2 regions of the Pseudomonas sp. NLJ1 genome follow, and region 1 is predicted to be linked to the other one. Evidence: predicted binding sites of a transcription regulator. Region 1 holds the regulator's gene; the other holds the start of a gene.
What was found. The regulator FliA, encoded in region 1, starts transcription of late flagellar genes. The targets are predictions, from matches to a motif close to CTAAAGTTTNNNNNNNNNNNGCCGNTAA.
Positions count from the first base shown of each region.

Region 2: a site for FliA is predicted at 1,684-1,711, ahead of R9B85_RS06945 (flagellar protein MotY). Genes of this name have one in related genera too.

Region 1 is NZ_CP137735.1:1,078,064-1,092,518, reverse strand. It holds gene flhB (flagellar biosynthesis protein FlhB) at 1-1,071, shown strand, start outside; gene flhA (flagellar biosynthesis protein FlhA) at 1,289-3,418, shown strand; gene flhF (flagellar biosynthesis protein FlhF) at 3,430-4,740, shown strand; gene fleN (flagellar synthesis regulator FleN) at 4,834-5,667, shown strand; gene fliA (RNA polymerase sigma factor FliA) at 5,664-6,404, shown strand; gene R9B85_RS04830 (chemotaxis response regulator CheY) at 6,508-6,882, shown strand; gene R9B85_RS04825 (protein phosphatase CheZ) at 6,903-7,691, shown strand; gene R9B85_RS04820 (chemotaxis protein CheA) at 7,704-9,938, shown strand; gene R9B85_RS04815 (protein-glutamate methylesterase/protein-glutamine glutaminase) at 9,985-11,124, shown strand; gene R9B85_RS04810 (flagellar motor protein) at 11,124-11,864, shown strand; gene motD (flagellar motor protein MotD) at 11,868-12,725, shown strand; gene R9B85_RS04800 (ParA family protein) at 12,942-13,730, shown strand; gene R9B85_RS04795 (CheW domain-containing protein) at 13,730-14,455, shown strand, end outside.
Region 2 is NZ_CP137735.1:1,559,060-1,574,443, forward strand. It holds gene R9B85_RS06940 (argininosuccinate synthase) at 1-456, opposite strand, end outside; gene R9B85_RS06945 (flagellar protein MotY) at 730-1,647, opposite strand; gene pyrC (dihydroorotase) at 1,778-2,824, shown strand; gene rnt (ribonuclease T) at 2,884-3,495, shown strand; gene R9B85_RS06960 (peroxiredoxin) at 3,654-4,256, opposite strand; gene R9B85_RS06965 (bacterioferritin-associated ferredoxin) at 4,481-4,699, shown strand; gene bfr (bacterioferritin) at 4,901-5,374, shown strand; gene grxD (Grx4 family monothiol glutaredoxin) at 5,431-5,766, opposite strand; gene R9B85_RS06980 (molybdopterin-dependent oxidoreductase) at 5,858-7,966, opposite strand; gene argF (ornithine carbamoyltransferase) at 8,364-9,284, shown strand; gene R9B85_RS06990 (ABC transporter ATP-binding protein) at 9,281-10,390, shown strand; gene ybaK (Cys-tRNA(Pro) deacylase) at 10,528-10,998, opposite strand; gene R9B85_RS07000 (MIP/aquaporin family protein) at 11,301-12,152, shown strand; gene glpK (glycerol kinase GlpK) at 12,205-13,704, shown strand; gene glpR (DNA-binding transcriptional repressor GlpR) at 13,948-14,703, shown strand; gene glpD (glycerol-3-phosphate dehydrogenase) at 14,877-15,384, shown strand, end outside.

The sequences.
Region 1 (14,455 bases):
AAAGGCGAGATCGCGCGTTCCAAGGAACTGAATACGGTGGCGGTGACCCTGGCCGGCGCCGGTGGCCTGTTGGCGTTTGGCGGCCACCTGGCCGAGACGCTGCTGGCGATCATGCGCATGAACTTCAGCCTGACCCGCGACTTCATCACCGATGAGCGGGCCATGGGTGCCTTCCTGCTGGCCTCGGGCAAGATGGCCATCTGGGCGGTGCAGCCGATATTGATCCTGTTGTTCGTGATTTCCTTCGTCGCGCCGATCGCCCTGGGCGGTTTCCTGTTTTCCGGCAGCCTGTTGCAGCCGAAATTCAGCCGTATGAATCCCTTGTCAGGGGTCAAGCGCATGTTCTCGATGAATGCCCTGACCGAACTCTTGAAAGCGTTCGCCAAGTTTCTCGTGATTCTGGTCGTGGCGGTAGTGGTGCTGGTCAATGACCGTCAGGCGCTGCTGGCCATTGCCAACGAGCCGTTGGAGCAGGCGATCATCCATAGCCTGCAGGTGGTGGGCTGGAGTGCGTTGTGGATGTCGGCGGGGCTGCTGTTGATTGCGGCGGCGGACGTGCCGTTCCAGCTGTGGCAGGCGCACAACAAGCTGAAGATGACCAAGCAGGAAGTCAAGGACGAGTACAAGGACAGTGAAGGCAAGCCCGAGGTCAAGCAGCGTATTCGCCAGCTGCAGCGTGAGGCTTCGCAGCGGCGCATGATGGCGGCCGTGCCCGAAGCCGACGTGATCATCACCAACCCGACGCACTACGCGGTTGCCTTGCAATACGACCCGGAGAAGGGCGGGGCGGCGCCATTGCTGCTGGCCAAGGGCACGGATTTCATTGCCTTGAAGATTCGCGAGATCGGTGTGGAGCACAAGGTCCAGATCCTCGAGTCGCCGGCGTTGGCGCGGGCGATCTATTACTCCACCGAGCTTGAGCAGGAAATCCCCGCCGGCTTGTACCTGGCGGTGGCGCAGGTGCTGGCCTATGTGTTCCAGATCCGTCAGTACCGGGCCGGCAAGGGCAAGCGGCCAGAGCCGCTGAAAGACGACCTGCCGATTCCGCCGGACCTGCGTCGCGACAGTTGACCTTGTGTCAGGGCTTCTGGCCCTTTCGCGGGTGAACCCGCTCCCACAGGTCCTCTGCGGGCTTGAAAACTGTGCGGTCCCTGTGGGAGCGGGTTCACCCGCGAAGAGGCCGGAACAGGCAAGATAAATCCCCCGTCGAGCAAAGTTGGAAGGCTTCTTGCAAAGCCAGCGCCAGGCGCCCCCTGTGCGTCAAAGTTTTGCATCAAGAGGACTCGCGGTGGATCGCACTCAGTTAATCAGCAACGCCCGTAACAACCTGGCCGGGCTCGGTCGGGGCAACCTGGGTGTGCCGCTGTTGCTGCTGGTGATGTTGGCAATGATGATGTTGCCGATACCGCCGTTCCTGCTCGACGTGTTCTTCACCTTCAACATTGCCCTGTCGATCGTGGTCCTGCTGGTCTGCGTCTATGCGCTGCGCCCGCTCGACTTCGCCGCGTTTCCCACCATCCTGCTGGTGGCCACGCTGTTGCGCCTGGCCCTGAACGTTGCCTCCACCCGGGTTGTGATGCTGCATGGCCAGGAGGGCCACGGCGCAGCCGGCAAGGTGATCCAGGCCTTCGGCGAGGTGGTGATCGGCGGTAACTACGTGGTCGGTGCCGTGGTGTTCGCCATCCTCATGATCATCAACTTCGTGGTAGTGACCAAGGGCGCCGGGCGTATCTCGGAAGTGAGCGCGCGTTTCACCCTCGACGCCATGCCCGGCAAGCAGATGGCGATCGACGCCGACCTCAACGCCGGCCTGATCGACCAGGCCCAGGCCAAGCACCGCCGCGCCGAAGTGGCGCAGGAAGCCGAGTTCTACGGTTCGATGGACGGTGCCAGCAAGTTCGTCCGCGGTGACGCCATCGCCGGCCTGCTGATCCTGTTCATCAACCTGATCGGCGGCATGCTGATCGGCATGCTGCAGCACGGCATGAGCTTTGGCGATGCCGGCAAGGTGTACGCTTTGCTGACCATCGGTGACGGTTTGGTGGCGCAATTGCCATCACTGCTGCTGTCCACCGCTGCCGCAATCATGGTTACCCGCGCCTCGGGCTCCGAGGACATGGGCAAGCTGATCAACCGGCAGATGTTCGATTCGCCCAAGGCCCTGGCGGTGTCCGGCGCGCTCATGATCGTCATGGGCCTGGTGCCGGGCATGCCGCACGTGGCCTTCCTCAGCCTTGGCCTGCTGGCCGGTGGTGGCGCCTACCTGGTATGGAAAAAGCAGCAGAAGGCCAAGGCGCAAGCGCTGCAGGAGGCGCAGCGCCAGCAGGACCTGCTGCCCTCGCCACAGCGCGCGCTGGAAACCAAGGAACTGGGCTGGGACGACGTCACGCCGATCGACATGATTGGCCTGGAGGTCGGCTACCGGCTGATCCCGCTGGTCGATCGCAACCAGGGCGGCCAGTTGCTGGCGCGGATCAAGGGCGTGCGCAAGAAACTGTCGCAAGATCTGGGCTTCCTCATGCCCACCGTGCACATCCGCGACAACCTCGACCTGCAGCCCAGCGCCTATCGCCTGACCTTGATGGGGGTGATCCTGGCGGAGGCCGAGATCTATCCGGACCGCGAACTGGCAATCAACCCGGGCCAGGTGTTTGGCACCCTCAACGGCATTGCCGCGCGCGACCCGGCGTTCGGCCTGGAGGCCGTGTGGATTGATGTTGGCCAGCGTTCCCAGGCACAGTCGCTGGGCTACACCGTGGTCGACGCCAGCACCGTGGTGGCCACCCACCTGAACCAGATTCTGCAGAAGCACTGCCACGAGCTGATTGGCCATGAAGAGGTCCAGCAACTACTGCAGGTGCTAGCCAAGGCATCGCCTAAACTTGCAGAAGAGCTTGTGCCAGGTGTCATTTCATTGTCGGGTCTGCTCAAGGTGCTGCAAGCGCTGTTGTCGGAGCAGGTGCCGGTGCGCGATATTCGCAGTATCGCCGAGGCGATCGCGAACAACGCCGGCAAGAGTCAAGATACCGCCGCGCTGGTGGCGGCGGTGCGCGTCGGATTGTGTCGCGCCATCGTGCAAAGCATTGTCGGCATTGAGTCGGAGCTGCCAGTGATTACCCTGGAGCCAAGATTGGAACAGATTTTGCTCAATAGTCTGCAGAGGGCCGGGCAAGGTCAGGAAGACGGTGTTCTTCTGGAGCCGAGCATGGCCGAGAAGCTGCAGCGTTCGTTGATCGAGGCGGCCCAGCGCCAGGAAATGCAGGGCCAGCCGGCCATCCTTCTGGTCGCCGGCCCGATCCGCGCCATGCTGTCGCGTTTCGGTCGCCTGGCTGTACCGAATTTGCATGTTCTGGCGTATCAGGAAATACCTGACAACAAGCAAGTCACCATCGTTGCCACCGTGGGCCCTAACGGCTGAGGTAGGGGATAATGCAAGTTAAGCGATTTTTCGCCGCCGATATGCGTCAGGCCATGAAGCTGGTCCGTGATGAGCTGGGCGCCGATGCCGCCATCATCGGCAACCGCCGCATCGCCGGCGGTGTCGAGCTGACGGCTGCGCTGGACTACAAACTGTCCGCCCTGGCCCCGCGTGTGCCTAACGCCGAGCTGGAAGAAGAGCTGCGCAAGACCCATACGCGCATCGCCACTGCCCGCGCCGAGCTGGATCCCCGCCCGGACAGCAGCGACAACAACCGCCAATTGTTCGCCGGGCAGTCGCTGACCGCCGCCGAGCCGTTGATCGAACCGCACGTCGATGCGCCCGAGGCCGCCGCTGCAGCCCCCGCATCGGCACCGGTCGACCCGCGTCTGTTCGATGCCATGCGCTCCGAGCTGTCGGGCCTGCGCGAGCTGCTGGAAGTGCAGCTCGGCTCGCTGGCCTGGAATCAGCTGCAGGGCAGCAAGCCGCAGCAGGCCACCGTCTGGCGCCGGCTGCAGCGCATCGGCCTGTCCGGGCCGATCGCCCGTGAGCTGCTGGACCTGACTGCCGAGATCGACGAGCCACGCCAGGCCTGGCGCATGTTGCTGGCGCACCTGGCGCGGATGATCGAAATCCCTGAGGTCGAGCCAATCGAAGAGGGGGGTGTGATCGCCATGGTCGGCCCGGCCGGCATGGGCAAGACCACCACCCTGGCCAAGCTGGCCGCCCGCTACGTGCTCAAGTACGGCGCGCAGAACCTGGCACTGGTGAGCATGGACAGCTTCCGCATCGGCGCCCAGGAGCAGCTCAAGACCCTGGGCCGCATCCTCAACGTGCCGGTGACCTACGTCGACCCGGGCCAGTCGCTGGCTGCGGCGCTGGAGCCGCTGCTGCGCAAGCGCGTGGTGCTGATCGATACCGCCGGCCTGCAGGCCAGCGACCCGGCCCTGCGCATGCAGCTGGACACCCTGGCCGGGCGTGGCATTGCCGCGAAGAACTACCTGGTGCTGGCCACTACCAGCCAGAAGCAGGTGCTGACTGCCGCCTACCACAGCTACAAGCGCTGCGGCCTGGCCGGTTGCATCCTGACCAAACTCGATGAAACGGCAAGCCTTGGCGACGTGCTGAGCCTTGCCATCAGTCATGAACTGCCGGTGGCCTACCTGACCGATGGGCCGCGCATTCCTGACGACCTGCACCTGCCTCGGGGGCACCAGTTGGTCTCCCGCGCGGTCAATGTGCAGCAGCAGGACGAGCCCAGCGAAGAGGCCATGGCCGACATGTTCGCTGATCTCTATCACAACCCACGGCGAGCGGGTTGATGATGAAGCGTGTGCAAGGTAGCTATGCCAAGGGGTACGCAGAATTGCCCTACGTGTGGCCTGAGTCCCAGCGAGACAAGGTAAAGAACAGACATGGGTAGCATGCATCCCGTACAGGTGATCGCCGTGACCGGTGGCAAAGGTGGCGTCGGCAAGACTAACGTTTCAGTGAACCTGTCCCTGGCGCTGGCCGAGCTTGGCCGCAGGGTCATGCTGCTGGACGCCGACCTGGGCCTGGCCAATGTCGACGTGCTGCTGGGCCTTACCCCCAAGCGGACCCTGGCCGATGTCATCGAGGGGCGCTGCGAGCTGCGCGACGTGATGCTGCAGGGCCCCGGTGGTGTGCGCATCGTGCCGGCTGCCTCGGGCACGCAGAGCATGGTGCACCTGGCCCCGGCCCAGCATGCCGGGCTGATCCAGGCGTTCAGCGAAGTCGGCGACAACCTCGACGTGCTGGTGATCGACACTGCGGCCGGTATCGGTGATTCGGTGGTCAGCTTTGTCCGCGCTGCCCAGGAAGTGCTGCTGGTGGTATGCGACGAACCCACCTCGATCACCGACGCCTACGCCCTGATCAAGCTGCTCAACCGCGACTACGGCATGAACCGTTTCCGCGTGCTGGCCAACATGGCGCAGAGCCCACAGGAAGGCCGCAACCTGTTCGCCAAGCTGACCAAGGTCACCGACCGCTTCCTCGACGTTGCCTTGCAGTACGTGGGCGCCGTGCCGTATGACGAGTGCGTGCGCAAGGCGGTACAGAAGCAGCGTGCCGTGTACGAAGCCTTCCCACGCTCCAAGTGCGCGCTGGCCTTCAAGGCGATTGCCCAGAAGGTCGACAGCTGGCCGCTGCCGGCCAACCCGCGCGGCCACCTGGAGTTCTTTGTCGAGCGTCTGGTGCAACCTACCAGCGCGGGACCTGTGTTATGAACGCCAGTGGTTTCAAGATGTACAGCCGGGCGTCGAAAGACGCCCAGTGCGAGCTGATCGAGCGCTACGCCCCGCTGGTCAAGCGCATCGCCTACCACCTGCTGGCGCGGCTGCCAGCCAACGTGCAGGTCGAGGACCTGATCCAGGCCGGCATGATCGGCCTGCTGGAAGTGGCCAACAAGTATGACGCCAGCAAGGGCGCGAGCTTTGAAACCTACGCCGGCATCCGCATTCGCGGGGCCATGCTCGATGAAGTGCGCAAGGGCGACTGGGCGCCGCGTTCGGTGCACCGCAACACCCGCATGGTCAGCGACGCGATGCGTGCGGTTGAAGCCAGAACCGGCCGTGACGCTAAAGATCATGAAGTTGCTGCCGAACTCCAATTGAGTCTCGATGATTACTACGGGATCTTGAACGACACCCTGGGCAGCCGCCTGTTCAGCTTCGACGACCTGTTGCAGGACGGCGAGCACGAAGGGCTGCATGAGGATGGCGCCAGTGGCCAGGTAGAACCTGCGCGTGGCCTGGAAGACGAGCGCTTCCAGGTTGCCCTGACCGAGGCCATCGCCAACCTGCCGGAGCGTGAGCGCCTGGTGCTGGCGCTGTACTACGACGAAGAGCTGAACCTCAAGGAAATCGGTGAGGTGCTAGGGGTCAGCGAGTCGCGGGTCAGCCAGTTGCACAGCCAGTGTGCCGCGCGCCTGCGCAGCCGCCTGGGGGAATGGCGGGCGCGTTGAGCCCGCTGTCGTTGCAGTCGTTTTCTACGTTGTACCGAATTGTAAATGCGCGCTCGGGGCCGAGCGCGTTTGAGACTGCTTGGAGGTCTACTTGAACAAAGACATGAAAATCCTCATCGTTGACGACTTTTCGACGATGCGGCGGATCATCAAGAACCTGTTGCGTGACCTGGGCTTCACCAACACCGAAGAAGCCGATGACGGCACCACGGCGCTGCCGATGCTGGAGAACGGCCACTTCGACTTCCTGGTGACCGACTGGAACATGCCGGGCATGTCCGGTATCGACCTGCTGCGCAAGGTGCGTGCCCACGATCGCCTGAAAGCCATGCCGGTGCTGATGGTGACCGCCGAAGCCAAGCGCGACCAGATCATCGAAGCGGCCCAGGCCGGCGTCAATGGCTACGTGGTCAAGCCGTTCACCGCCCAGGTGCTCAAAGAAAAGATCGAGAAGATCTTCGAACGCGTCAACGGCTGAGTCACGTCAGGGGGCGCGCCATGGATTCATCACAAACGTCTTTGGGCGAGTTCGAATCGACCCTGAAGAAGCATGCCCAGGAGCTGGTCGAAAGCCTGGAGCGGGGCCGTTTCGGCGAGGCGGTGCAGCTGATTCACGAGCTGAACCAGACCCGCGACCGCGGCCTGTACCAGGAAGTCGGCAAGCTGACCCGCGAGCTGCACAGTGCCATCGTCAGTTTCCAGATCGACCCGACCATGCCGCAGGCCGAGGAGGTCTCGCAGATAACCGACGCCACCGAGCGCCTGTCGTATGTGGTCAGGCTTACCGAGGGCGCGGCCAACCGCACCATGGACCTGGTCGAGGAAAGCACCCCGGTGCTCAACGAGCTGGCCAGCGAGGCCGCGGCCCTGAGCACCGACTGGCAGCGCTTCATGCGCCGCGAAGTGGCTGCGCCGGAGTTCCGCGACCTGGTCAAGCGCGTCGACAGTTTCCTGACGCACAGCGCCGAAGGTAACCGCAAGGTCGCCGGCCACCTCAACGACATTCTGCTGGCCCAGGACTATCAGGACCTGACCGGCCAGGTGATCAAGCGCGTCACCACCTTGGTCACCGAGGTGGAAAGCAACCTGCTCAAACTGGTGCTCATGGCCAGCCAGGTGGACCGCTTTGCGGGCATCCAGCATGACCACGATCAATTGCGCGCAGAAAAAGATCTAGAAAAACATCCGACTCGGGGTGAAGGTCCGCAGATTCATGCCGATAAGCGTGAAGACGTCGTGTCCGGTCAGGACGATGTCGATGATCTGCTGTCCAGCCTGGGTTTTTAAGGAGCACCTTTGATGAGCTTCGGCGCCGATGAAGAAATCCTCCAGGATTTCCTGGTAGAAGCCGGCGAAATTCTTGAGCAACTGTCCGAGCAACTGGTCGAGCTGGAAAGCCGGCCCGACGATGCCGACCTGCTCAATGCGATCTTTCGCGGTTTCCACACTGTAAAAGGGGGCGCCGGCTTCCTTCAGCTGAACGAGCTGGTGGAGTGCTGCCATATCGCCGAGAACGTGTTCGACATCCTGCGCAAAGGTGAGCGCCGGGTCGACGCGGAACTGATGGATGTGGTGCTCGAGGCACTGGATACGGTCAACAGCATGTTTGGCCAGGTGCGTGAGCGCAGCGAAGTGACCCCGGCTACTCCCGAGCTGCTGGCGGCACTGTCGCGCCTGGCCGAGCCGGGGGGCGCCGAAGCCGTTGCCGCGCCGGCCCCTGCGGCACCGGTGCCGGTTGCCGAAGCTCCGGCCGAGGAGCAGGACATCACCGACAGCGAGTTCGAACAGCTGCTCGATTCGCTCGATGCGGTCAAGGCACAAGCTGCGGTCGACGAGCAGATGCAGGGCGAGACCGTCAGCGCTGAAGGTGACGAAATCACCGACGCCGAGTTCGAGTCGCTGCTCGACCAGTTGCACGGCAAAGGCCAGTTCAGCGCCGAGGTTGCCGCGCAGCCGGTTGCCAGTGCGCCGGAAGCGGCCAGCGACGAAATTACCGACGCCGAATTCGAATCGCTGCTGGACCAGTTGCATGGCAAGGGTACCTTCCAGGCCGATGCCTTGCCCGGCGCCAAGGCGCCGACGCCTGCCGCAACCGATAGCAGCGCAGCCGGCGACGAAATCAGCGAGCACGAGTTCGAGGCGCTGCTGGATCAGTTGCACGGCAAGGGCAAGTTCGGTGGCGACGTTGCCGCCGTCGAAGCCCCGGCTGCAGCCAAGGTGCAAGCGCCGGTCGCGGCCAAGGCCGACAGCCAGCCCGTGGCCAAGCCAGCAGCTGCTCCGGCGCCGGCACCGGCCCCTGCCAGCAAACCTGCCGCAGCACCCCGCGCCCCGGCCCCGACCGCTGAAAAGCATGGCGCCAGCGAAGCGGAGACCACCGTGCGGGTCGATACCGCGCGCCTGGACGAGATCATGAACATGGTCGGCGAGCTGGTACTGGTGCGTAACCGCCTGGTGCGCCTGGGCCTGAACAGTGGCGACGAGGCCATGTCCAAGGCCGTGTCCAACCTCGACGTGGTCACCGCAGACCTGCAGACCGCGGTGATGAAAACCCGCATGCAGCCGATCAAGAAAGTCTTCGGCCGCTTCCCGCGCCTGGTGCGCGACCTGGCCCGCCAGCTCAAGAAAGAAATCAACCTGGAGCTGGTCGGCGAAGAGACCGACCTCGACAAGAACCTGGTCGAAGCCCTGGCCGACCCATTGGTGCACCTGGTGCGCAACGCAGTCGACCATGGCGTGGAAATGCCCGAGGAGCGTGAAGCCGCCGGCAAGGCGCGCACCGGCCGCGTGGTGCTGTCTGCCGAGCAGGAAGGCGACCACATCCTGCTGTCGATCTCTGATGACGGCAAGGGCATGGACCCCAACATCCTGCGCGCCAAGGCCGTGGAAAAGGGCCTGATGGACAAGGACGCTGCCGAGCGCCTGAGCGAGTCGGACTGCTACAACCTGATCTTCGCCCCCGGCTTCTCGACCAAGACCGAGATTTCCGACGTGTCCGGCCGCGGTGTGGGCATGGACGTGGTGAAGACCAAGATCTCCCAGCTCAATGGCTCGATCAATATCTTCTCGGCCAAGGGCCAGGGCTCGAAGATCGTCATCAAGGTGCCGCTGACCCTGGCGATCATGCCCACCCTGATGGTGATGCTGGGCAACCAGGCGTTCGCCTTCCCGCTGGTCAACGTCAACGAGATCTTCCACCTCGACCTGTCGCGCACAAACGTGGTCGACGGCCAGGAAGTGGTGATCGTGCGCGACAAGGCGCTGCCGCTGTTCTACCTCAAGCGCTGGCTGGTCCAGGGCCAGGTGCACGAAGAGCAGCACGAGGGCCACGTGGTGATCCTGTCGGTTGGCACCCAGCGCATCGGCTTTGTCGTCGATCAACTGGTTGGCCAGGAAGAAGTGGTAATCAAGCCGCTGGGCAAGATGCTGCAGGGCACACCGGGCATGTCCGGGGCCACCATCACTGGCGACGGTCGCATTGCGTTGATTCTCGACGTCCCGAGCATGCTCAAGCGTTACGCCGCGCGGCGTATTTGATTTCGGTGGCGCACCCTGGCGGGTTGCGCCGCCTAATGGAGTGTTTATGGCAGTCAAGGTCCTGGTGGTGGATGATTCCGGTTTCTTCCGCCGCCGCGTCTCGGAAATCCTCTCGGCGGACCCGACGATCCAGGTAGTAGGTACCGCGACCAACGGCAAGGAAGCAATCGACCAGGCGCTGGCATTGAAGCCCGATGTCATCACCATGGACTACGAAATGCCCATGATGGACGGCATCACCGCGGTGCGGCACATCATGCAGCGCTGCCCGACGCCGGTGTTGATGTTCTCGTCGCTGACCCACGAGGGCGCCCGTGTCACCCTCGATGCGCTGGATGCCGGTGCGGTGGATTACCTGCCGAAGAACTTCGAGGACATTTCGCGAAACCCCGACAAGGTCAAGCAGCTGCTGTGCGAGAAGGTGCATACCATTTCCCGCAGCAATCGCCGTTTTGGCAGCTACGCCAGCCATGCGCCGGTTGCCGCACCTGCACCCGCGCCAGCAGGCGCCGGTCACGCAGCTGCCAGCAGCTTCGCCAGCCCGGCAGCGGCGCGCACGCCTGCGCCTGCCCGTGCAGCGGCCCCGGCCGTGGCGCCAGCGCACTCGCCGGCACCCAAGCGCAAGCCATACAAGCTGGTGGCCATCGGCACCTCCACGGGCGGCCCGGTCGCCCTGCAGCGGGTGCTGACCCAGCTGCCGGCCAACTTCCCGGCGCCGATCGTGCTGATCCAGCACATGCCGGCAGCGTTCACCAAGGCCTTTGCCGAACGCCTGGACAAGCTGTGCCGCATCAGCGTCAAGGAAGCCGAGGACGGCGACATGCTGCGCCCGGGCCTGGCCCTGTTGGCCCCAGGTGGCAAGCAGATGATGATCGATGGCCGTGGCACGGTGAAGATCCTGCCTGGTGACGAGCGCCTGAACTACAAGCCATGCGTGGACATCACCTTCGGCTCGGCGGCCAAGTCGTATGGCGACAAGGTGCTGTCGGTGGTGCTTACCGGCATGGGCGCCGATGGCCGTGAAGGTGCGCGCCTGCTCAAGCAGGGCGGCAGCACGGTGTGGGCGCAGGATGAAGCCAGCTGCGTGATCTATGGCATGCCCATGGCCATCGTCAAGGCCAACCTGGCCGACGCAGTGTACAGCCTGGACGAGATCGGCAAGCACCTGGTGGAGGCGTGCGTCTGATGGACGTGCTCAGCCTGATCGGCCTGATCCTCGCCTTTGTCGCCATCGTCGGTGGCAACTTCCTCGAAGGCGGCCATGTCGGCGCCCTGATCAATGGCCCGGCGGCGCTGATCGTGCTGGGCGGCACACTGGCGGCGGCCTTGCTGCAGTCGCCACTGTCGTCGTTCAAGCGCGCCTTGCAGATTCTGCGCTGGATCCTGTTTCCGCCACGGGTCGACCTGGCGGGCGGGATCGACCGCGTCGTCAACTGGAGCCTGACCGCGCGCAAGGAAGGCCTGCTGGGCCTGGAAGGGGTGGCCGACAGCGAGCCTGACCCTTATGCGCGCAAGGGCCTGCAGCTGCTGGTGGATGGTGCCGAGCCGGAGGCCATCCGCAGCATCCTCGAAGTCGATTTCCTGACCCAGGAAAGCCGTGACATCCAGGCTGCCAAGGTGTTCGAGAGCATGGGCGGCTACGCGCCGACCATCGGCATCATCGGTGCGGTGATGGGCCTGATCCACGTGATGGGCAACCTGGCCGACCCCTCGCAGCTGGGCAATGGCATTGCCGTGGCCTTCGTCGCGACCATCTACGGCGTAGCCAGTGCCAACCTGGTGCTGCTGCCGGTCGCCAACAAGCTCAAGGCCATCGTCATGCGCCAGTCGCGCTACCGCGAGATGCTGCTTGAGGGCCTGCTGTCGATTGCCGAGGGTGAGAACCCGCGCTCGATCGAGCTGAAGCTGCAAGGCTTCATGGAGTAACCCATGCGTCGCCGTCGTCATACCGAGGAACATGAAAACCACGAACGCTGGCTGGTGTCGTACGCTGACTTCATCACCTTGCTGTTCGCCTTTTTCGTGGTGATGTACTCGATTTCCTCGATCAACGAGGGCAAGTACAAGGTCATTTCCCAGGCCTTGCTCGGGGTATTCAACGACCCCGAGCGCAGCATGAAGCCTATCCCCATCGGTGAAGAGCGGCCGCTGAGCGTGCGCCCGGCCGAGCCGTTGGTGAAGGACAGCGAGCAGACTGATGCAGGCCTGGGGGCGACCAGTATCGACCCGCTGAAAACCATCAGCGACGACGTGCGCGATGCCTTCGGCGACCTGATCAAAAGCGACCAGATGACTGTGCGCGGCAATGAGCTGTGGATCGAGATCGAGCTCAACTCCTCGTTGCTGTTCGGCAGCGGCGATGCCATGCCCAGCGACCAGGCATTTGCGATCATCGAGAAGGTGGCCGGCATTCTCAAACCGTTCGCCAACCCGGTGCACGTCGAAGGCTTTACCGACAACCTGCCGATCCGCACGGCACAGTACCCGACCAACTGGGAGCTGTCTTCGGCGCGGGCGGCAAGCATCGTGCGCCTGCTGGCGATGGAAGGGGTCAACCCGGCACGCATGGCTTCGGTCGGCTACGGCGAATACCAACCGGTGGCGAGCAACGACACTGCCGAAGGCCGTGCGCGCAATCGCCGCGTGGTGCTGGTGATTTCGCGCAACCTCGAAGTACGCCGCAGCCTGACTGGCTCAGGCAGCGCCAATGCCACGCCGGATGCCGCATTGCGCCGGGCTGGCACACAAAGTGCACCGGCAACGCCAGCAACGGTGGCGGGGCAGTGATTCGTCAATTCCCCGACGCTGCCAAGTAGTTGAATGTAGCGCGGTCCTCTGTGGGAGCGGGTTCACCCGCGAAGAAGGTGACACGGTGCATGGCACCGGCTGCGCCGGTGTTCGCGGGTAAACCCGCTCCTACACTGATCGCGCCAGCTTTCCGATGTTGAGCAAGACAGTTGCCCCCGCAGTGTCCCTGCCAAATCAATAGATAGAGTTTGCTTGATGAGAGTCTGGGCAGTAGCCAATCAAAAAGGTGGCGTCGGCAAGACCACCACTACCATCGCTCTGGCCGGCCTGCTGGCCGAGGCCGGCAAGCGCGTGGTCGTTGTCGACCTCGACCCGCACGGCTCGATGACCAGCTATTTCGGGCATAACCCCGATGCCCTGGAGCACAGCTGCTACGACCTGTTCCTGCACAAGGGCGTGGTACCCGAGGGCCTGCCCGGGCAACTGCTGCTGCCTACCAGCGACGAACGCATCTCGCTGCTGCCATCGAGTACCGCACTGGCGGTGCTGGAGCGTCAGTCACCGGGGCAGAACGGCCTGGGCCTGGTGATCGCCAAGAGTCTGGCGCAGCTGTGGCAGGATTTCGACTATGCCCTGATCGACAGCCCACCCTTGCTCGGCGTGCTGATGGTCAATGCCCTGGCGGCCAGCCAGCAGCTGGTGATCCCGGTGCAAACCGAATTTCTCGCAGTCAAGGGCCTGGAGCGCATGGTCGGTACCCTGGCCATGGTCAACCGCTCGCGCAAGCAGGCGCTGCCCTATCAGATCGTGCCGACCCTGTTCGACCGCCGCACCCAGGCCTCGCTGGCCACCCTCAAGCTGCTGCGTGACACCTACGACCAGCAGGTGTGGCAGGGCTACATCCCGGTGGATACGCGCCTGCGTGATGCCAGCCGCAAGGGCGTCACGCCCTCGCAATTCGACAGCAAGAGCCGCGGGCTGATTGCCTATCGCGCGCTGCTCAAGCACCTGCTGACCTACAAGACTGCGGCGCAGGTGGCCTGATGACCCAGACCCGGCAAACCAGCAACCGGCCACAGATGGCCCTGCAGTCGTACCTTGATGGCCTGTTGCAGGAGGCCACCGAAGCCGAAGACCTGTTCGAGGCGCCGGCAGCGGCGGATGAGTTCGCCGAAGCGGTGCGCGAAGAGCAGGCGCGTGATGCCTTGCAGCAAGCCAGGCCGGCATCGGTCGAAGCAACCGTCAGCCCCGCACCACGGCCGTTCGCCGAGCCCAGGCTGGCGGTGCTGCCCCGCGTGATGCCGGTAGAAGCGCCGGTGGTGACGGTGGTAGAGCGCGAAGTGGTGGCCGAGGCCAGCATTCCGGTGCTGGTCGAAGAACAAACCGTGGAACCGGCAGTGCCGCTGGTGGATGTGCACCTGCCGGGGCCGCAAGCGCCTGTGCCCCCGGCCACGGTCGATGGCCGCCCGGCCTGGGCCGCCGAGCCGTTCGAATGCCTACTGTTCGATGTGGCCGGCCTGACCCTGGCGGTGCCACTGGTGTGCCTGGGCTCTATCTATACCCTGGCCGGCCAGGAACTGACACCGCTGTTCGGCCAGCCCGACTGGTTCCTCGGCATCCTGACCTGCCAGGCCGGCAACCTGAAGGTGCTGGACACCGCGCGTTGGGTGATGCCAGACCGCTACCGCGATGATTTTCGCCAGGGCCTGCAATACGTGATTTCCGTGCAGGGCTACGAATGGGGGCTGGCCGTGCACCAGGTCAGCCGC
Region 2 (15,384 bases), 480 kb from region 1:
CAGCAGGTCCCACTCACGCCATGGGGCGATGACCTTGACGCCTGGCTTCAGGGCGTACGCACCCAGTTCGAAACGCACCTGGTCGTTGCCTTTGCCGGTGGCGCCGTGGGAAATGGCGTCGGCGCCGGTTTCGTTGGCGATTTCGATCAGGCGCTTGGCGATCAGCGGACGGGCGATGGAAGTACCCAGCAGGTACTCGCCCTCGTAGACGGTGTTGGCGCGGAACATCGGGAACACAAAATCACGCACGAATTCTTCGCGCAGGTCGTCGATGTAAATCTCTTTAACGCCCATTGCCTGGGCCTTGGCACGAGCCGGCTCGACCTCTTCGCCCTGCCCCAGGTCAGCGGTGAAGGTCACCACTTCGCAGTTGTAGGTATCCTGCAGCCACTTGAGAATCACCGAAGTATCAAGGCCGCCGGAATACGCCAGTACGACCTTTTTTACGTCCGCCATGCCATCACTCCACGGGGTTGTACGGAAAGGGATCGATTCTAACGACGTTACGGATAAATTTACAGTGGGGCGACAGCTTCTGACGACAAAGCGACAGGAACTTTCGGAAGGGCGACTTACCGTCGGAAAGTATGAAGTGCCGTGTAGGAGCGGCCTTGTGTCGCGATGGGCTGCGCAGCAGCCCCGGCAATTTTCGCTGCTTGGCTGAGATCCGGGGGCTGCTGCGCAGCCCATCGCGACACAAGGCCGCTCCTACAGAAAGCCCTGCAGACTTCATGACTTGGCAGGCGTTGGCTCAGGAGCCTTTTCGACAGGTTTTTCACCCGGCTTCTCGATCACCGTCACCCGATCCAGTTCGATATTCACCCGCCGGTTACGCGCCCGGTTGGCTGCACTGTTGTTCTTGGCCAACGGGTAACGTTCGCCATGGAAACGCACGGTAATCTGCTCCTCCGGAACGCCATGGGCCTTGAGGTAGTCGGCCACCGCCAGTGCCCGGCGGCGCGACATGTCGCGATTGGTCAGGCGGTTGCCACTGTTGTCGGAGTGGCCGTTGAGCTCGACATGGTTCACCGTCGGGTCAGCCTTCATGTAGTCGAGAATCACATCCAGCCGCGCCTTGGCCGAGGCATCCAGCTCGAAGCCTCCCCCCGGGAAGCCCACCTGGGTCTGACGCACCTGATCGTAGTTCATCGGCAGCAGCTTGCCGGCACAGGCCTGATAGTCGTTGTAGGCCTTGGCAAAGCTGACCGGCAGTACCCGCACTTCCATCGGCCTGCCCGCCTCGCCGGCGTAATTGCGTATCACCGTGCTGCGCCCATCGAGCAAGCCATTGATCAGGCGACTGGCCTGGCCCTGGGAGGAACTGAACAACAGCCCGGTGCGGGCCATGCGCACGCTGCCCAGGTTGATGTCGCTGCGCCCGGGTTGCCACGGTGCAGCAGCTGCCAGCAATGTGGCCGTGCCCGCACCCAGTACGTTGCTGTCCGAGCGCAGCTGGAACACCGGCTGCTCGCCCGCGCGGCGCACGAACTCGCCACTGCCGAAACCGTCGATAGGCTGGATCAGCCGGCATTCGAACTGGTCACCCTCGACCTTCCAGGCAATGTTCTCCATGCGCGTCTGGAAGGTCAGTGCACCGGCCGGCAGGCTGGCGAACAGGGTCAACAGGGCTAGGTAACGCTGGCGCACGGGCGGCTCCACAAATTCTGACGGCTTACCTGCAGGCTATCGGACGCCTGGCTGAAAACTTGATAGCCGTGCTCCACCCAGGGTTTTCCGGTAGCATTGGCGCTTGAGTTCGACCCGCCTGGAATCCCCAATGTCCGATCGCCTGACCCTCCTGCGTCCCGACGACTGGCACATCCATCTGCGCGATGGTGCCGTCCTGCCCCACACCGTTGGCGACGTGGCGCGTACTTTCGCCCGTGCCATCATCATGCCCAACCTGGTTCCGCCGGTACGCAATGCCTCCGAGGCCGGCGCCTACCGTGAGCGCATCCTGGCCGCCCGCCCGGCTGGCAGCCGCTTCGAGCCGCTGATGGTGCTGTACCTCACCGACCGCACCAGCCCCGAGGACATCCGCGCGGCCAAGGCCAGCGGTTTCGTGTACGCCGCCAAGCTGTACCCGGCCGGCGCCACCACCAATTCCGACTCGGGCGTGACCAGCATCGACAACATCTTCCCGGCCATCGAAGCGTTGGCGGAAGTTGGCATGCCGCTACTGGTGCATGGCGAAGTGACCCGCAGCGAGATCGACGTGTTCGACCGCGAGAAGCGCTTCATCGACGAGCACATGCGCCGTGTGGTCGAGCGCTTCCCGACGCTGAAGGTGGTGTTCGAGCACATCACCACCAGCGATGCCGCGCAGTTCGTCACCGAGGCCCCGGCCAACGTCGGCGCGACCATCACCGCGCAGCACCTGCTGTACAACCGCAACCACATGCTGGTTGGCGGCATTCGCCCGCACTTCTATTGCCTGCCGATCCTCAAGCGCAACACCCATCAGGTGGCGCTGCTTGACGCAGCCACCAGCGGCAACCCGAAGTTCTTCCTGGGTACCGACTCTGCCCCGCACGCCCGTCACGCCAAGGAAGCCGCCTGCGGTTGCGCCGGTTGCTACACCGCCTACGCAGCCATCGAGATGTACGCCGAAGCATTCGAGCAGCGTAACGCGCTGGACAAACTGGAAGGCTTCGCCAGCCTGCACGGTCCGGCGTTCTACGGCCTGCCGGCCAACACCGACACCATTACCCTGGTTCGCGAAGAATGGACCGCCCCGGACAGCCTGCCTTTTGGCGAGCAGACCGTGGTCCCGCTGCGCGCCGGCGAAAAACTGCGCTGGCGCCTGCTGGAGGAAAACGCGTGAGCGAAGACCTCTACGAAGACGACCTGGACACCCAAGGCAGCAGCGGCTCGCGCCACCCGATGGCCGAGCGCTTCCGCGGCTATCTGCCGGTAGTGGTGGATGTTGAAACCGGCGGCTTCAACAGCGCTACCGATGCCCTGCTGGAAATTGCCGCAGTCACCATCGGCATGGACGAAAAGGGCTTCCTGTTCCCCGAGCACACCTACTTCCACCGGGTGGAGCCATTCGAGGGCGCCAACATCGAGGCGGCTGCGCTGGAGTTCACCGGGATCAAACTGGACCACCCGCTGCGCATGGCGGTCAGCGAGGAAAGCGCGCTGACCGACATCTTCCGTGGCGTACGCAAGGCGCTCAAGGCCAATGGCTGCAAGCGGGCAATCCTGGTCGGCCACAACAGCAGCTTCGACCTGGGCTTCCTCAATGCGGCGGTGACACGCAATGACCTGAAGCGCAACCCGTTCCACCCGTTCTCCAGCTTCGACACCGCTACGCTGGCCGGCCTGGCTTATGGCCAGACCGTACTGGCGCGGGCCTGCCAGAGCGCCGACATCGACTTCGACGGACGTGAGGCGCACTCGGCGCGTTATGACACCGAGAAGACGGCCGAGCTGTTCTGCGGCATCGTCAACCGCTGGAAAGAGATGGGCGGCTGGCGCGACTTCAACGACTGAGTTGGGATCGCATTCGCGGGTAAACCCGCTCCCACAAGGATCCACATTGGCTCAGACCTGTGGCTCTCCTGTGGGAGCGGGTTTACCCGCGAAGAGGCCGGCACAGGAAGGCACAAAAAAACCGGCCACCAGGGCCGGTTTTTTCATGCTCGCGGCAATTACAGCTTGCCAGCGTTCTCGCTCAGGTAGGCAGCAACGCCTTCCGGCGAAGCGTTCATGCCTTTGTCGCCTTTTTTCCAGTTGGCAGGGCAGACTTCGCCGTGCTCTTCGTGGAACTGCAGGGCGTCGACCAAGCGCAGCAGCTCGTCCATGTTGCGGCCCAGAGGCAGGTCGTTGACGATCTGCGAACGGACAACACCGTTGGTGTCGATCAGGAAGGCGCCACGGAAGGCCACGCCGCCTTCGGACTCGACGTCGTAGGCCTTGCAGATTTCGTGGGTCATGTCGGCAGCCAGGGTGTATTTGACCTGGCCGATACCGCCGTTGTTGACCGGGGTGTTACGCCAGGCGTTGTGGGTGAAGTGCGAGTCGATCGACACGCCGATCACTTCCACGTTGCGTGCCTGGAAGTCAGGGATGCGGTTGTCCAGGGCGATCAGCTCGGACGGGCAGACGAAGGTGAAGTCCAGCGGGTAGAAGAACACCAGGCCGTACTTGCCCTTGATGGCCGAAGCCAGGTTGAAGCTGTCGACGATCTCGCCATTGCCCAGCACGGCCGGCACGGTGAAATCGGGGGCTTTCTTACCAACGAGTACGCTCATTGTAATCTCCTGATGAGGGTGAAAAACCGTTTGCCGGGCCAGACGGGCTTGCCCGACATCCAACAAAGGCTGACCATCATACACGGCTTCTGGTGACAGGCCGACTCCAACGACGAAGCAACCGCCGGTCGCTCAAGCACGGCCATTTCAGAAACCACTTTGACAAGCATTCTCATTAACATTAAGCTCCACTCCATCGAGCCCACCAACGATGGTCAGCCTTTATGTATGTGTGTCTTTGTGTCGGCGTTACCGACGGACAGATCCGCGATGCGATCTATGAAGGATGCTGCAGCTACAAGGAAGTGCGAGCCGCGACCAACGTCGCCAGCCAGTGTGGCAAATGTGCCTGCGTGGCCAAGCAGGTGGTCCGCGAAACGTTGACCGAGCTTCAGGTCAGCCAGGCAGCCCTGCCCTACCCCGTGGAATTTACCGCGGCCTGAAAACCCAGAATTCGAAGAACCGGACCTTGCGTCCGGTTTTTTTATGTCTGCAATTCAATAAGTTAGCGCTTCAACGCGGTTCACAAACATTCTTATTTCCATTAATTTTCATTTATTATTCAAGAACTTAGGTTTGACACACCCAAGTATCGGGCTCAAACTTCCCTGTATTGGCACATCTCTACAGGGCAGGAACCCGACATGAAAGGCGACGTAAGCGTCATCCAGCATCTCAACAAGATCCTCGGAAACGAGCTGGTCGCGATCAACCAGTACTTCCTGCACGCACGCATGTACGAAGATTGGGGCCTGAACAAACTCGGCAAGCACGAGTACAAGGAATCCATCGACGAGATGAAGCACGCTGACAAACTGATCAAGCGTATTCTCTTCCTCGAAGGCATCCCCAACGTCCAGGACCTGGGCAAGCTGCTGATTGGCGAGCACACCAAGGAAATGCTCGAGTGCGACCTGAAGATCGAACAGAAAGGCCTGGTCGACCTCAAAGCAGCCATCGCCCATTGCGAAACCGCTGGCGACTTCGGCTCGCGTGACATGCTCGAAGACATCCTCGAATCCGAGGAAGAACACATCGACTGGCTGGAAACCCAGCTGGGGCTGATCGACAAGATCGGTATCGAGAACTACCTGCAGTCGCAGATGGGCGAAGAATAGAATTTCGCCCCATAAAAAAACCCGCCATGTGCGGGTTTTTTTATGTCTGCCGGAAATCAGGCCTCGGAAGCCTTGGCCTTGGCAGCCGCTTCCTTGATCAGGGTCTGCAGCTCACCCTTCTCGAACATTTCCAGCATGATGTCGCTGCCGCCGACCAGTTCACCAGCTACCCACAGCTGCGGGAAGGTCGGCCAGTTGGCGTATTTTGGCAAATTCGCACGGATTTCCGGGTTCTGCAGGATGTCGACGTAGGCGAACTTCTCGCCACAACCCATCACGGCCTGCGATGCACGCGCAGAGAAGCCACACTGCGGGGCATTCGGCGAGCCTTTCATGTAAAGCAGAATGGTGTTGTTGGCAATCTGCTCTTTGATCGTTTCGATGATATCCATGTAGCACCTCGGCTGAACTTTCCGACGCGGTCGTCGGCACGGTGACGCATTGTAACGGAAAGCCGAGCAGCATGCTCGGCCTTACCATTCCTTACGCGGCCTCTACCTGCACGGGTACGCCATTGAGGGCCGCATTGCCGGAAACCTGGTCACGCAGGCGCTCATCGGTGAGGTCGTTGGCGCTCACGCCAGGTTGCGCCTGGGCGATCTGCATGTGCACGCCCTGACGAGAGTGACCGAAGCCATGAGGCAGGCTGACCACACCCGGCATCATGTCCTCGCAGGCCTGCACCTCGACTTCAAGGTCCCCGGTACGCGAGCGGATACGAACCCGCTGGCCGTCCTGCAGCTGCCGCTGCTGCAGGTCCTGCGGGTGCATCAACAACTGATGTCGCGGTTTGCCTTTCACCAGCCGATGAAAATTGTGCATCCACGAATTGTTGCTGCGTACATGACGACGGCCGATCAGCAGCAGCTCGCCCGGCGCCGGAGGGGCTTGTTGCGCCAGCCGGCCGAGGTCGTCCAGCAGTACCTGGGGCGCCGCTTCGACTGCCTTGCTGGCAGTCGTCAGGCGTGCAGCGAGATTGGCACGCAATGGCCCAAGGTCGAGGCCATGCGGGTGCTTGTCCAGCGCTGCCAGCGACAACTGCCAGGGCGTCGCTTCACCATAGCGCCCCTTGCGCAAGGCCAGGTCGATCATCTGCGCTGGAGCCCAGGTCGGCTTCAATTCCAGCTCGGCGCGTTTGGCGAACGCTTGGGCCAGCCCGACGAAAATCTCCCAGTCATGCAATGCGCCTTCGGGCTTGGCCAGGATCGCCCGATTGAAGCGTGTCACGTTGCGCACGGCCAGCAAGTTGAACGTGCTGTCGTAATGGTCGTTTTCCAGCGCCGAGGTGGAGGGCAGGATCAGATCGGCATGGCGGGTGGTTTCGTTGATGTACAGGTCGATGCTGAGCATGAATTCCAACCCCTCCAGCGCCACATCCAGCTGGCGGCCGTTCGGCGTGGACAGCACCGGGTTGCCGGCCACCGTCACCAGCGCGCGCACCTGCCCTTCGCCGGGTGTGAGCATTTCCTCGGCCAAGGCCGCCACGGGCAGTTCGCCGCCGTACTCGGGCAAGCCCGACACCCGGCTCTGCCAAGCGTTGAAATGGCCACCCGAGGTGGTCGCCACCAGGTCGACGGCAGGCTCGGTGCACAACGCGCCGCCTTCACGGTCAAGGTTGCCGGTCACCAGGTTGATCAGTTGCACCAGCCAGTGGCAAAGGGTGCCGTAGGCTTGGGTCGAAACCCCCATGCGGCCGTAGCACACCGCCCTGTCGGCCGCGGCGAAGTCCCGTGCCAGCTGGCGGATGTCTGTCGCGGCAATGCCACAGTGCCCACTCATGGCCTCCGCGCTGAACGGCGCGATCGCTTCGCGCACCTGCTGCAGGCCGGCGACCGGCAAGTGCGAGCCGCGCGCCAGGCCTTCAGCGAACAGGGTATTGAGCAAGCCACACAACAAGGCCGCATCCCCTCCAGGGCGAATGAACAGGTGACTGTCGGCCATCGCCGCTGTTTCGCTGCGTCGCGGGTCCACCACCACCAGGCGCCCACCCCGGGCCTGCAGGGCTTTCAGTCGTTTTTCCACGTCCGGCACGGTCATGATGCTGCCGTTGGATGCCAGCGGGTTGCCGCCAAGGATCAGCATGAAACCGGTCTGGTCGATGTCCGGGATCGGCAGCAGCAGGCCATGGCCGTACATCAGGTGGCTGACCAGGTGCTGCGGCAACTGGTCCACCGAGGTGGCAGAGAAGCGGTTGCGGGTTTTCAACAGGCCCAGGAAGTAGTTGCTGTGGGTCATCAGGCCGTAGTTGTGCACGCTCGGGTTGCCTTGGTACACCGCCACGGCATTGCGCCCACGGGCCCGCTGGATCGCCCACAGCCTGTCGGCGGCCAGGGCAAAGGCTTCGTCCCAGCCGATGGCCTGCCAATGCTCGCCCACCCGCTTGTGCGGTTGGCGCAGGCGGTCGGGGTCATTCTGGATGTCCTGCAAAGCCACGGCCTTTGGGCAGACATGGCCACGGCTGAACGGGTCCTGGGGGTCGCCCTTGATCGAACTGATCAGCGCCCGCCCGTCGACGTCATGGCTGACTTCGATGTTCAGCCCACAGATCGCTTCGCACAGGTGACAGGCACGGTGATGCAGGGTCTTGGTCATGGCCGCCTCTGCCTTGTTGTTATGGAGGATGTGTAGAGGGTTGTCGAACATCGACTATGCGCCCAGCACCGGCCACCGGCCAGCGCGCTTCGTGGCGTGAATCCACCGACATCAGGCACACGATTTGCGACAGCCATTTGCCAAATTGCCGGCAAGCCGTGTACAACCCTCTGTAGCAAATAAAAAACAGCACTGCCCGTCGGGTAAAGACACCCTTTGCAACACCCTTTGATACTGGGCAGCTGTTTCCCCTCTTGGCTTCAGGCGACATTTACTTATAGTATTGCGCCTTTCCCTATTTCGTCCGCCCCCGTGCGGCTTACGCCGCAGGTCACTCCCGTTGTCAAAAAAAACCATACGGTCGACCTGCATACAGTTGCAGATAAGGTAGTCAATCATGAGCGCTAGGCACTTTCTCTCCCTGCTGGACTTCACCACCGACGAATTGCTCGGTGTGATCCGCCGCGGCATCGAGCTGAAGGACCTGCGCAAGCGAGGCGTGCTGTTCGAGCCCCTGAAGAACCGCGTGCTGGGCATGATCTTCGAGAAGTCCTCGACCCGTACCCGCGTGTCGTTCGAGGCCGGCATGATCCAGCTCGGCGGCCAGGCCATCTTCCTGTCCCCGCGCGACACCCAGCTGGGCCGTGGCGAGCCGATCGGCGACAGCGCCATCGTGCTGTCGAGCATGCTCGATGTGGTGATGATCCGTACCCACGCCCACAGCACCCTGACCGAATTCGCCGCCAATTCGCGTGTGCCGGTGATCAACGCGCTGTCCGACGAGTCGCACCCATGCCAGCTGCTGGCCGACATGCAGACCTTCCTCGAACATCGCGGCTCGATCCAGGGCAAGACCGTCGCCTGGATCGGTGATGGCTTCAACATGTGCAACTCGTACATCGAGGCAGCCAGGCAGTTCGACTTCCAGCTGCGCATCGCCTGCCCGGAAGGCTACGAGCCGGACCCACGCTTCATGGCCATTGGTGGTGAGCACGTGCAGATCGTGCGTGACCCGAAGGAAGCCGTGCGCGGCGCCCATCTGGTGACCACGGATGTCTGGACTTCCATGGGCCAGGAGGAGGAAACTGCACGGCGCCTGGCGCATTTCGCGCCTTACCAGGTCACCCGCGAACTGCTCGACCTGGCGGCACCCGACGCCCTGTTCATGCACTGTCTGCCAGCCCACCGTGGTGAGGAAATCAGCCATGACCTGCTCGACGACCCACGTTCGGTCGCCTGGGACCAGGCTGAAAACCGCCTGCATGCACAGAAGGCCCTTCTCGAATTCCTTGTAGAACCGGCTTACCACCACGCATGAGTCAACCCCTACTGCTCAACCTGCGCAACCTCGCCTGCGGCTATGGCGACCAGCGCATCGTCCAGAACCTCAATCTGCACCTGAACGCAGGCGACATCGGTTGCCTGCTGGGTTCATCCGGTTGCGGCAAAACCACTACCCTGCGCGCCATCGCCGGTTTCGAACCCGTGCACGACGGCGAGATCCAGCTGGCCGGCGAGGTCATTTCCCGGGCCGGCTTCACCCTGGCCCCGGAAAAGCGCCGCATCGGCATGGTGTTCCAGGATTACGCGCTGTTCCCGCACCTGACCGTGGCGCAGAACATTGCCTTCGGCATCGCCAAGCACCCGCGCCAGGCCGAGGTCATCGAAGAGATGCTCGAGCTGGTCAAGCTGGGCGGCCTGGGCGGGCGCTACCCGCATGAACTGTCCGGCGGCCAACAGCAACGGGTCGCCCTGGCCCGTGCACTGGCACCGGAGCCGCAACTGCTGCTGCTCGACGAGCCATTCTCCAACCTCGACGTGGAACTGCGCCGGCGCCTGAGCCATGAGGTTCGCGACATTCTCAAGAGCCGCGGCACCAGCGCCATCCTGGTGACCCATGACCAGGAAGAGGCCTTTGCCGTCAGCGACCAGGTCGGCGTGTTCAAGGAAGGCCGCCTGGAACAATGGGATACACCCTACAATCTTTACCACGAGCCGCAGACGCCATTCGTGGCCAGCTTCATTGGCCAGGGGTATTTCATCCGTGGGCAGATGATCAGCCACGAGGCGGTCAATACCGAGCTGGGTGAATTGCGCGGCAACCGTGCCTACATCATGGCGCCGGGCAGCTCGGTGGATGTGCTGCTGCGCCCTGACGATATCGTCCACGCACCGGGCAGCGCACTGCAGGCGAACATCGTCGGCAAGAGCTTCCTTGGAGCATCGACCCTGTACCGCCTGCAGTTGCCGACCGGCAGCCAGCTGGAGGCGATCTTCCCTAGCCATAACGACCATCAGGTCGGTGAGGATGTGGGAATTGCGGTCAAGGCCGATCACCTGGTGCTGTTCCCGGTCCCGGGCAGCGTGGCGGCGCAGTTGCCGCGGCAGGAGAACGGCGTGCGCCGGTACAGCTCGGCGACCTGATTCGAAATTTTGGGGCCGCTTTGCGGCCCTTTCGCCGGCAAGCCAGCTCCCACAGAATCACCACATGCCCTGAAGGCAACGCTGTACCTGTGGGAGCTGGCTTGCCGGCGATGGACTGCAAAGCAGCCCCAAGATTCTCAGCCTCTACCGATCCCGGCAAACTTGCCCTGGGTGTGCTCGGCCAGCACTACGGCCGCCAATTCCACTTCCAAGCCACGCCGCCCGGCGCTGACATGGATGGTTGCAAAGTTCTGCGCCGAGTCATCGATGAAGGTGCGCAGGCGCTTCTTCTGCCCCAGTGGGCTGATCCCCCCTACCAGATATCCCGTGGCCCGCTGTGCCGCCGCCGGGTCGGCCATCTCGCACTTCTTCACGCCCGCGGCATGGGCCAGGGCCTTGAGGTCCAGCGTACCCACCACGGGCACCACCGCCACCAGCAATTCTCCCTTCTCGCTGCTCGCCAGCAAGGTCTTGAATACCTGCTGCGGGTCGAGACCGAGCTTTTCCGCCGCCTCAAGGCCATATGACGCCGATTTTGGGTCATGTTCGTAACTGTGCACACGGTGCTCGGCACGGTGTTTCTTCAACAGGTCTAGGGCGGGGGTCATGCAGGGGCTCCGGTCGGGACAGCTCGGCGGCTACTTTAGGACAATTCCCACACCGCAGCCAGCGCACCGCAATTGCGCGCCTCTAGTACGCGGATCCGCACCTGAAATCAGCATCCAGATCGTGACCGACCGTTCACTTTCGACCTTTGACATCAGCGTTTCTTGTCTATATTTTTTCGTTTCTGAATAAATGGTGCACTTTTAAGGTGCAATTCCTACATCTGCCTGGGGTCAACGGGGATAGACTCCGGGCTTTGCTGTCGAGCGCCACGCGCCTCACAACAAAAAAAACGAGGTCATACATGACGACTGCTCTACGCCAACCTGCGCTTTCCAGCCAATGCCTGGCCGAGTTCCTCGGCACTGCACTGCTCATCTTCTTCGGTACCGGCTGCGTCGCCGCGCTCAAGGTCGCGGGCGCCAGCTTCGGCCTGTGGGAAATCAGCATCATCTGGGGCGTGGGCGTCAGCATGGCGATCTACCTGACCGCCGGGATTTCCGGCGCGCACCTGAACCCGGCGGTGAGCATCGCCCTCACCCTGTTCGCCGGCTTCGACAAGCGCAAGCTGCCCTTCTACATGCTGGCCCAGGTGTGCGGCGCGTTCTGTGGCGCAGCATTGGTCTATACGCTGTACAGCAACCTGTTCTTCGATTTCGAACAGGCCCATGCCATGTTGCGCGGTAGCGAAGCCAGCCTGGAGCTGGCCTCGGTGTTCTCCACCTACCCGCACCCATCGTTATCCACCGGCCAGGCGTTCCTGGTCGAAGTGATCATCACCGCCATCCTGATGGCCGTGATCATGGCCTTGACCGACGACAACAACGGTCTGCCGCGCGGCGCCATGGCCCCACTGCTGATCGGCCTGCTGATCGCCGTGATCGGCAGCGCCATGGGCCCGTTGACCGGCTTTGCCATGAACCCGGCACGCGATTTCGGGCCAAAACTCATGACCTTCCTGGCCGGTTGGGGCGAAATCGCCTTCACTGGCGGTCGGGACATGCCTTATTTCCTGGTTCCAGTGTTCGCACCGATCCTTGGCGCCTGCCTGGGCGCCGCGACCTATCGCGGCTTGATCGCCCGCAACCTGCCAATGGCAGCCGCTGTGAACCCTGAGACAAATGACAATCGCCAGGGCGATACTCAAGTCAATTGACGCCGGCATCACGCCCAGCCCTGACCCCCCTATTTTCGCAAGGCCTACGACCATGACAGACACCCAGGATAAGAACTACATCATCGCCCTGGACCAGGGCACCACCAGTTCGCGGGCCATCATTTTCGACCGCGACGCCAATGTGGTGGGCACCTCCCAGCGCGAGTTCGCCCAGCATTACCCGCAGGCGGGCTGGGTCGAGCACGACCCGATGGAAATCTTCGCCACGCAGAGCGCGACCATGGTCGAGGCCCTGGCCCAGGCGGGCATCAGCCATGCCCAAGTCGCGGCACTGGGTATCACCAACCAGCGTGAAACTACCGTGGTGTGGGACAAGGAAACCGGCCGTCCGGTGTACAACGCCATCGTCTGGCAGTGCCGCCGCAGCACCGAAATCTGCGCGCAGCTCAAGCGCGACGGCCATGAAGACTACATTCGCGAAGCCACTGGCCTGGTCACCGACCCGTACTTCTCCGGCACCAAGCTGAAGTGGATCCTCGACAATGTCGAGGGTGCCCGCGAACGCGCCGAGCGCGGCGAACTGCTGTTCGGCACCATCGATACCTGGCTGATCTGGAAGTTCTCCGGTGGCAAGGTACATGTCACCGACTACACCAACGCCTCGCGCACGCTGATGTTCAACATCCACAGCCTGCAATGGGACGACAAGCTTCTGGAAATCCTCGGTATCCCACGGCAGATGCTGCCCGAGGTACGCCCTTCTTCCGAGGTATACGGCCACACCAAGAGCGGCATCGCCATTGCCGGTATCGCCGGTGACCAGCAGTCGGCACTCTTCGGCCAGATGTGCGTGGAGCCGGGCCAGGCCAAGAACACCTATGGCACCGGCTGCTTCCTGCTGATGAACACCGGCGATCAGGCGGTGAAATCGTCCCATGGCCTGCTCACCACCATTGCCTGCGGCCCCCGAGGCGAAGTGGCTTACGCGCTGGAGGGCGCGGTGTTCAACGGTGGTTCCACCGTGCAGTGGCTGCGTGACGAACTGAAGATCGTCAACGACGCACTGGATACCGAATACTTCGCCAGCAAGGTCAAGGACAGCAACGGCGTATACCTGGTGCCCGCCTTCACCGGCCTGGGTGCACCGTACTGGGACCCGTATGCCCGTGGCGCACTGTTCGGCCTGACCCGTGGCGTGAAGGTGGACCACATCATCCGCGCCGCACTGGAATCGATCGCCTTCCAGACCCGCGATGTGCTCGACGCCATGCAGCAGGACTGCGGGCAACGCCTGTCCGAGCTGCGCGTGGACGGCGGTGCGGTGGCTAACAACTTCCTCATGCAGTTCCAGGCCGACATCCTGGGCACCTGCGTGGAGCGGCCGAAGATGCGCGAAACCACGGCGCTGGGTGCGGCCTACCTGGCAGGCCTGGCCTGCGGTTTCTGGAGCGGCCTGGACGAACTGCGCGACAAGGCGATCATCGAGCGCGAGTTCAGCCCGCAGCTGGATGAAACGCAGAAAGAGAAGCTGTATGCCGGCTGGAGGAAGGCAGTGGACCGTACCCGTGACTGGGAAGATCACGAGGCCTGATGCCCGGCGCGAAAGCTTGCCCAAACCCTGTGGGAGCGGGTTTACCCGCGAAGATGGCACCGGCTACGCCGGTGTTCGCGGCTGAAGCCGCTCCCACAGGGACCAGTACAGCTTTTGGGTTTTGTGCATGACGAGCGCCGCAGCAAGGACCGCGTGAAGCAACGGGCCTGTTAGTCTACTGGTCGTAATCCCCGTCCTACGGCATCATTGCAGCATTTGTCCGGCAGCCCCAAAGGACCGCCCATGAATCTGCCCCCTCGCCAACAACAAATCCTCGAACTGGTGCGCGAACGCGGTTACGTCAGTATCGAAGAAATGGCGCAGCTGTTCGTCGTTACACCGCAAACCATCCGCCGTGATATCAACCAGTTGGCCGAGCTCAACCTGCTACGTCGCTACCACGGGGGCGCGGCCTACGACTCGAGCATCGAGAACACCGCCTACGCCATGCGCGCCGACCAGATGCGTGACGAAAAGCAACGCATCGCCGAAGCCGTGGCCCGGCAGATTCCCGACCATGCCTCGCTGTTCATCAATATCGGCACCACCACCGAATCCATCGCCCGGGCGCTGCTCAACCACAACCACCTGAAGGTCATCACCAACAACCTGCATGTGGCCGCGATCCTTGCCGCCAAGGACGATTTCGAAGTGCTGGTGGCGGGTGGCACGGTGCGCCGTGATGGCGGCGTTGTCGGCCAGGCCAGTGTCGACTTCATCAACCAGTTCAAGGTCGACTTCGCCCTGGTGGGCATCAGCGGCATCGATGAAGATGGCAGCCTGCTCGATTTCGACTACCAGGAAGTGCGGGTGTCCCAGGCGATCATCGCCAATGCCCGACAAGTGATCCTTGCTGCCGACTCCAGCAAGTTCGGGCGCAACGCCATGGTGCGCATGGGCTCGATCAGCCTGGTCGACTGCCTGGTGACCGACCAGGCGCCAACACCAGCCCTCACCCAGCTGCTGAACCAATACAAGATACGCCTCGAAGTAGTTTGAGCCGCCAGCGGGCTGTAAGCGGCCCGCCATTTTCGTAAATGTTCACTTTATTGTCATCTGATCAGTTTTTTCTATAAAGACTGACTGGCGACCGGCTTTCTGTTGCGCTAGTATTTTCGAAAACGAACATCAATGTTCATATTCGATGTGAACAGCCCCAGGAGGCCTTGCCCGTGTCCCAGCCCGTTTCGTCCCAGCCCCCAGTCGCCGACTGCTATGACCTCGTCGTGATCGGCGGCGGCATCAATGGCGTGGGCATCGCTGCCGACGCCGCCGGGCGTGGCCTCAAGGTATTTCTCTGCGAAAAGGACGACCTGGCCCGGCACACCTCGTCGGCCAGCAGCAAACTGATCCACGGCGGCCTGCGCTACCTGGAGCACTACGAGTTCCGCCTGGTGCGTGAAGCGCTGGCCGAGCGCGAAGTGCTGCTGGCCAAGGCCCCGCATATCGTCAAACCAATGCGCTTCGTGCTGCCGCACCGCCCGCACCTGCGCCCGGCCTGGATGATCCGCGCCGGCCTGTTCCTGTATGACCACCTGGGCAAGCGCAAGCGCCTGGGCGCCTCGCGCAGCCTGCGCTTCGGCCCGGGCTACCCGCTCAAGCCGGCGATCACCCGCGGCTTCGAGTACGCCGACTGTGCCGTGGACGACGCTCGCCTGGTAGTGCTCAACGCCATGGCTG